Regions from separate parts of the Pseudomonas mosselii genome, predicted to be linked through region 3. Evidence: predicted binding sites of a transcription regulator. Region 3 holds the regulator's gene; each other region holds the start of a gene.
The links. Region 3 encodes sigma-54, which starts transcription at its own class of promoters, with help from an activator protein. Its sites were predicted from a motif close to ANTGGCATNNANNTTGCTNT; they were not measured.

Region 1 (2,235 bases), 1.6 Mb from region 3:
TCAGCACCAGGGTCTGCTCCAGGGCGCCCAGCGGATAACCACCGATGCCGTTGTGCTGATTGTGGATCACGTACAGGCGCTGATCGCGGATCTCGATGCGCACCAGCACTTCGGGCTTCTTCAGCTCGATGCCGGCAGCGCCGCATTGCTGGCGCAGTTGGCTGCCGACATAGCGGTCGACATCCATCGAGGTGAAGTCGTGGTGGCCGCCGCGCTTGCAGCGCACGGCGAAGTACTTGCCGGCGAGCAAGTGACCGAAGTGCTGCTTGCACTTCTCGACGATGTCGTCAAAGTCGCCCAGTGGGTACTCCTGCACCTGCAGGAAGTGAGTGATGCCCGGGGTGCAGCGCAGGCGCTCGATCATTTCGCGCTGGATCTTTTCGTCCTCGATGCGGGTGACCACTTCGAGATTGTCCCAGACACCATCGACCGCGAGCTCAGGATCGAGATCCTTGAGCACGTTGCGGATGTTCTTGCTGAGCTGACGGATGAAGCGCTTGCGCACCGGCCGGCTCTTGATGGTGATCTCTGGGAAGACTTTGACGATAAGTTTCATTGGTTTAACAGCGCGCACAGGGCCTGCCGAAAATAGGGGGCGCGAATTATAGCGGAAATCGCTCAAGGTTTGAGCAACTTTTGTACAGAAGGTGCGATTTATGTTGGCCGCGCCACCCCTCGTCGGCCTGCTGCGTGCGAGCGGGCTTGCCCCGCGATGAGGCCCACGCCAGCACGAAAGCACCACAATGGTGCACCTACACCCAAAAACGCATCTTATGAGTGCAAAGCTACACTCCACCCCTCCAAGAAATGCCCGCCAACGCCCCCTTTCATCCCACTCTCGCCATTTTTGGGCACTGGCATGCAATTTGCTCCCTTGTGAGGCAGGTACGCTTGGCCGACTATCCGCGCCCAGCGACACCCTTTTTCCAGGGCAGCGGCCAACTGCGCCCTAGACCATCCGGAGGACAACATGTCGAAGTCGGTTCAACTCATCAAAGATCATGACGTCAAGTGGATTGATCTGCGTTTCACGGACACCAAGGGCATTCAGCATCACGTGACCATGCCGGCGCGCGATGGCCTGGACGAAGACTTCTTCGAAGTCGGCAAGATGTTCGACGGTTCCTCCATCGCTGGCTGGAAAGGCATCGAAGCCTCCGACATGATCCTGATGCCGGTCGACGAAACCGCCGTGCTGGACCCGTTCACCGAAGAGCCGACCCTGATCATCACCTGCGATATCGTCGATCCGTCGAGCATGCAGGGCTACGATCGCGATCCGCGCGGCATCGCCAAGCGCGCCGAAGAGTACCTGAAGAGCACCGGCATCGGTGACACCGTGTTCGCTGGCCCAGAGCCTGAGTTCTTCATCTTCGACGAAGTGAAGTTCCAGTCGGACATCTCCGGTTCGATGTTCAAGATCTTCTCCGAGCAAGGCTCGTGGATGACCGGCGCTGACGTCGAAGGCGGCAACAAAGGCCACCGTCCGGGCGTGAAAGGCGGCTACTTCCCGGTTCCGCCGTTCGACCACGACCACGAAATCCGTACTGCTATGTGCAATGCCCTGGAAGAAATGGGCCAGACCGTCGAAGTTCACCACCACGAAGTGGCGACCGCCGGCCAGAACGAGATCGGCGTCAAGTTCAACACCCTGGTCAAGAAAGCGGATGAAGTGCAGGCCCTGAAGTATGTCGTGCACAATGTTGCCGACGCTTATGGCCGTACCGCCACCTTCATGCCCAAGCCTCTGTACGGCGACAACGGCTCGGGCATGCACGTGCACATGTCGATCTGGAAAGACGGCAAGAACACCTTCTCCGGCGAAGGCTATGCCGGCCTGTCCGATACCGCCCTGTACTTCATCGGCGGCATCATCAAGCACGGCAAGGCCCTGAACGGCTTCACCAACCCTTCGACCAACTCCTACAAGCGTCTGGTCCCAGGTTTTGAAGCCCCGGTAATGCTGGCCTACTCGGCTCGCAACCGTTCCGCCTCGATCCGTATTCCGTACGTCGGTAGCCCGAAAGCCCGCCGTATCGAAGCACGCTTCCCGGACCCGTCGGCCAACCCATACCTGGCCTTCGCGGCCCTGCTGATGGCAGGCCTGGACGGCATCCAGAACAAGATCCACCCAGGCGATGCCGCCGACAAGAACCTGTACGACCTGCCGCCTGAAGAGGCGAAAGACATCCCGCAAGTGTGCGGCAGCCTGAAGGAAGCCCTGGAAGAGCTGGA
Region 2 (2,235 bases), 720 kb from region 3:
CGCGCTGCCGGCCTGCCCGGTGTTGCTCTTGCTGGCAGGCTTCTGCAGCGAATCCAGATAGCCGCTGCCGACCTTGGTATCGGTATTGGTGGTAGTCATTACGGCTCCCTGCTTACTGACCCAGGGTCAGCACTTTCTGCATCATGTTCTTGGCGGTGTTCATCAGTTCGGCGTTGGTCTGGAACGCGCGACTGGCGGAGATCATGTCGGCCATCTCCTCGACCACGTTGACGTTCGGGTAGTAGACGTAGCCGTCCTTGTTCGCCGCCGGGTGGTTCGGCTCGTAGCGGGCCTCGAGGTTGCTCTGGTCCTCGATGATGCCCTTGACCTGAACGCCCTGCCCCGCCTCGCCCTGATCCTCGAACAGCGACTGGCCCGCGCCGCTCTGGGCCTGCTGGAAGGTGGTGGCGAATACCGGGTGGCGAGCGCGGTAGGTCTGGTCGATGCTCGAGGACACCGTCTCGGCGTTGGCGATGTTCGAAGCGACGGTGTTCAGGCGCGTATTCTGCGCGCTCATGCCGCTACCGGCGATGTTGAAGACACTGGCAAGGGACATGGTCACTCTCCGCGCAGGGCCGATACCAGCCCTTTGAATTTACTGTTGAGCAGGGTGAAGCTGGCCTGGAAGCCAACGGCGTTTTCGGTGTAGTTCGATTGCTCGATCTGCGCGTCCACGGTGTTCTGGTCGATCGACGGCTGCATCGGGGTGCGGTACTGCAACGTGTCGTCCATCATCGCCAGGCCTTCGGCCTCGATGTGACGGCTGTTGGTGCGGTCCAGGGCGATACGTCCGTTCTGCTGTTTGTCGGCCTCGGCGGCGAGCACCGAAGAGAAGTCCATGTCACGCGCCTTGTAGTTGGGCGTGTCGGCGTTGGCGATGTTGTTGGCCAGCACCTCGGCACGCTGGGCGCGAAAGCCCAGCGCCTTTTCGTGGATGCCGAGCGCTTTGTCGAAGCTGATGCTCATATCGGGGAAACCTTCGGAGGTTGACCAGAGTTTCGTTGGCTTAGGCTTTAGCAAGGGCTGTGCCAACCATCAAAACCCTCGTAAATAGGGGGCCAGCCGATCAAATAGGCGATGGCGCTGCCAGAAAAGCGGCAAGGCGCTTCCGCTTTGCGCGCATCAAGCGGCAATTGCCAGGCGGCAAAAGCGGCAAAACAAAAAATTGACGTCAAGGGCTATCCCCCGCCGACCGGCAACCTCAAACTCAAGACCACGCCCTGACAACAGGAACAAAAAAGGCCGCTGTCGCAAGACACCGGCCTTTTTTGCCCGACCTTACTTGGCCTGGTAAATGATCCCTGGACTGCACTGGACCATCTGATAGTGGTCCGGCAACCCGTTGAGCGCCTCGGACGCGCCAAGGAACAGGTAGCCACCAGGCTTGAGCGTGCTGTGAATGCGCATGAGGATGTCCTTCTTGACCTGAGCCGAGAAGTAGATCAGCACGTTGCGACAGAACACGATGTCGAATTTGCCCAGCGGCGCATAGCTGTCGAGCAGGTTGTACGAACGGAACTCAACGCGACTGCGGATCGGCGGCTTGACCGCCCAGCGCCCCGGCCCCTTGGGGTCGAAGTAGCGCTGCAGGCGCTCCTGGGACAGGCCACGGGCAATGGCCAGACTGTCGTACTCGCCAGTCTTGCAGTTGTTGAGCATGGCGCCGGACAGGTCGGTGGCAACAATCTGCGCGCCCATCTTCAACTGGCCGAGGTTGGTGCGCTCGAACTCGTCGATCGACATCGAGATCGAATACGGCTCCTGCCCCGACGAACAGGCCGCCGACCAGATGCGCAGCCGCTGGCCCGGATTGTTCTTGATGAACTCCGGGATCACCTTGCTCTTGAGCACTTCGAACGGGTAGGTGTCGCGAAACCACAGCGTCTCGTTGGTGGTCATGGCATCGACCACCTGCTCGCGCAAACCACTGCGTGGCTGGGTCTGGATGCGCTGCACCAATTCGCCCAGCGACTTGATGCCCTGTTGCTCCATCAGCTTGTTGAGACGGCTGGAGACCAGGTACTGCTTATTCTCGCCCAGCAGGATGCCACAGGCTTTCTCCAGGAAGACCCGGAACTGTTCGAAATCCAAATTACCCGTAGACAATGCTGCCGCCTCTTCTTAAATCGCTAGCGCCGGGGACGAGCCCCGGCCGTTTCAATGACTCGCCTTGATCCGATCGACCACGCGCTGGGCAAGATCGTCCGGCCTGAACTTGGCCAGGAAGTCATCAGC
Region 3 (2,235 bases):
ATCGCGCAGTGGTTGGGTGACTTCTACATGCTGTCCACTGATGTTGACTTGCATACAGCTTCTCCTTTGTTGCCCGTGCATAAAGAGGCAGGTCTTGCACCTGCCACTGAAACGCTGTGGCACATCCTGGGGCTACATCAGTCGCTTGCGCTCGCTCGATGGGGCGATGCCCAACGATTCGCGGTACTTGGCGACGGTGCGACGGGCTACCTGGATGCCTTGTGCCTCCAGTAAACCAGCGATCTTGCTGTCACTCAATGGCTTTTTCTGATTTTCCGCCGCCACCAGTTTCTTGATGATCGCACGAATCGCCGTGGACGAGCATTCGCCGCCTTCGGCGGTGCTCACGTGGCTGGAGAAAAAGTATTTCAGTTCGTAGATGCCGCGCGGGGTGTGCATGTATTTCTGCGTGGTCACCCGGGAAATGGTCGACTCGTGCATGCCCACCGCCTCGGCGATATCGTGCAGCACCAGCGGCTTCATGGCCTCGTCGCCATGGTCGAGGAAGCCGCGCTGGTGCTCGACGATCTGTGTCGCCACCTTCATCAGCGTCTCGTTGCGGCTCTGCAGGCTCTTGATGAACCAGCGCGCTTCCTGCAGCTGGTTGCGCATGAAGGTGTTGTCGGCGCTGGTGTCGGCGCGGCGAACGAAGCCGGCGTACTGCGGGTTGACCCGCAGGCGCGGTACCGCTTCCTGGTTGAGCTCGACCAGCCAGCGCTCGCTGTCCTTGCGCACGATGACGTCGGGCACGACGTACTCGGGCTCGCTGGACTCGATCTGCGAGCCGGGGCGCGGGTTGAGGGTCTGCACCAGTTCGATGACCTGGCGCAGCTCGTCTTCCTTGAGCTTCATGCGGCGCATCAGCTGGCTGTAGTCGCGGCTGCCGAGCAGGTCGATGAAGTCGGTGACCAGGCGCTGGGCCTCACCCATCCAAGGCGTCGAGGCCGGCAGTTGGCGCAGTTGCAGCAGCAGGCATTCGCCCAGGGAGCGGGCGCCGATGCCGGCGGGTTCGAACTGCTGGATGCGGTGCAGCACCGCCTCGACCTCGTCCAGCTCGATGTCGAGTTCCGGGTCGAAGCCTGCGCAGATTTCCTCGAGGGAGTCCTCCAGGTAGCCCTGGCCGTTGATGCTGTCGATCAGGGTGACGGCGATCAGGCGGTCGGTGTCGGACATCGGCGCCAGGTTGAGCTGCCACAGCAGGTGACTCTGCAGGCTCTCGCCGACCGAGGTGCGGGTGGTGAAGTCCCACTCGTCGTCATCATTGCTCGGCAGGCTACTGGCGCTGGTCTGGTAGATGTCCTCCCAGGCGGTGTCGACCGGCAGTTCGTTGGGGATGCGCTCGGCCCATTCGCCGTCTTCGAGGTTTTCAGCGGTGCTGCTGGTACTGGTTTCCTGGAAGCTGTTGTCCTGGACTTCGGCGGCCGGCTTGTTCTCGGCGTTGTCCGCCATCGGGTCGCTGTTGTCGAAGTCCTCGCCGTCTTCCTGACGTTCGAGCATCGGATTGGACTCCAGCGCTTCCTGGATTTCCTGCTGGAGGTCCAGGGTGGAGAGCTGAAGCAGACGGATGGCCTGTTGCAACTGCGGGGTCATCGTCAGTTGCTGGCCCATTTTTAGGACGAGCGATGGTTTCATGGCTGGGGCTTGATACCTTGTTGCCGGCGCGCATGCGCCATCCACTACACGGAGGGCGCCTGGGCGCCGATTTTAAGCAAGTTATATGCCTGAAATTGCAGCGTTTGCCTAGAGCACTGTAACAACTTAAGCCTCGAACAGGCGCCTGCGCCAGTGCTCCGGGCAGGCCAGGGTCAGAGTCGGAACTCGTGCCCCAGGTATACTTCCTTGACCAGCTGGTTGGCCAGGATGGTCTCGGCGTCGCCTTCGGCGATCAGCTGGCCATCGTTGACGATGTAGGCGGTCTCGCAGATGTCCAGGGTCTCGCGAACGTTGTGGTCGGTGATCAGGACGCCGATACCCTTGTTCTTGAGGTGGTGGATGATCTGCTTGATGTCGCCGACAGAGATCGGGTCGACACCGGCAAAGGGTTCGTCCAGCAGGATGAACTTGGGCGCGGTGGCCAGGGCACGGGCGATCTCGACGCGGCGGCGTTCGCCGCCGGAGAGGCTCATGCCGAGGTTGTCGCGGATATGGCTGATGTGGAACTCCTGCAGCAGGCTTTCCAGCTCCTTGCGCCGACCGTCACGGTCGAGGTCCTTGCGTGTCTCGAGGATGGCCATG

Region 1: glnA (type I glutamate--ammonia ligase) is a predicted target of sigma-54. The motif match lies at 854-873, and genes of this name have one in related genera.
Region 2: flgB (flagellar basal body rod protein FlgB) is a predicted target of sigma-54. The motif match lies at 1,014-1,033, and genes of this name have one in related genera.

The regions. Positions count from the first base shown of each region.
Region 1 is NZ_CP081966.1:485,860-488,094, reverse strand. Features, by position in the region: gene thiI (tRNA uracil 4-sulfurtransferase ThiI) at 1-556, opposite strand, end outside; gene glnA (type I glutamate--ammonia ligase) at 971-2,235, shown strand, end outside.
Region 2 is NZ_CP081966.1:4,458,751-4,460,985, forward strand. Features, by position in the region: gene flgD (flagellar hook assembly protein FlgD) at 1-99, opposite strand, end outside; gene flgC (flagellar basal body rod protein FlgC) at 113-556, opposite strand; gene flgB (flagellar basal body rod protein FlgB) at 559-966, opposite strand; gene K5H97_RS20605 (hypothetical protein) at 1,078-1,224, shown strand; gene cheR (protein-glutamate O-methyltransferase CheR) at 1,279-2,106, opposite strand; gene K5H97_RS20615 (chemotaxis protein CheV) at 2,158-2,235, opposite strand, start outside.
Region 3 is NZ_CP081966.1:5,183,619-5,185,853, reverse strand. Features, by position in the region: gene hpf (ribosome hibernation-promoting factor, HPF/YfiA family) at 1-54, opposite strand, end outside; gene K5H97_RS24115 (RNA polymerase factor sigma-54) at 133-1,632, opposite strand; gene lptB (LPS export ABC transporter ATP-binding protein) at 1,806-2,235, opposite strand, start outside.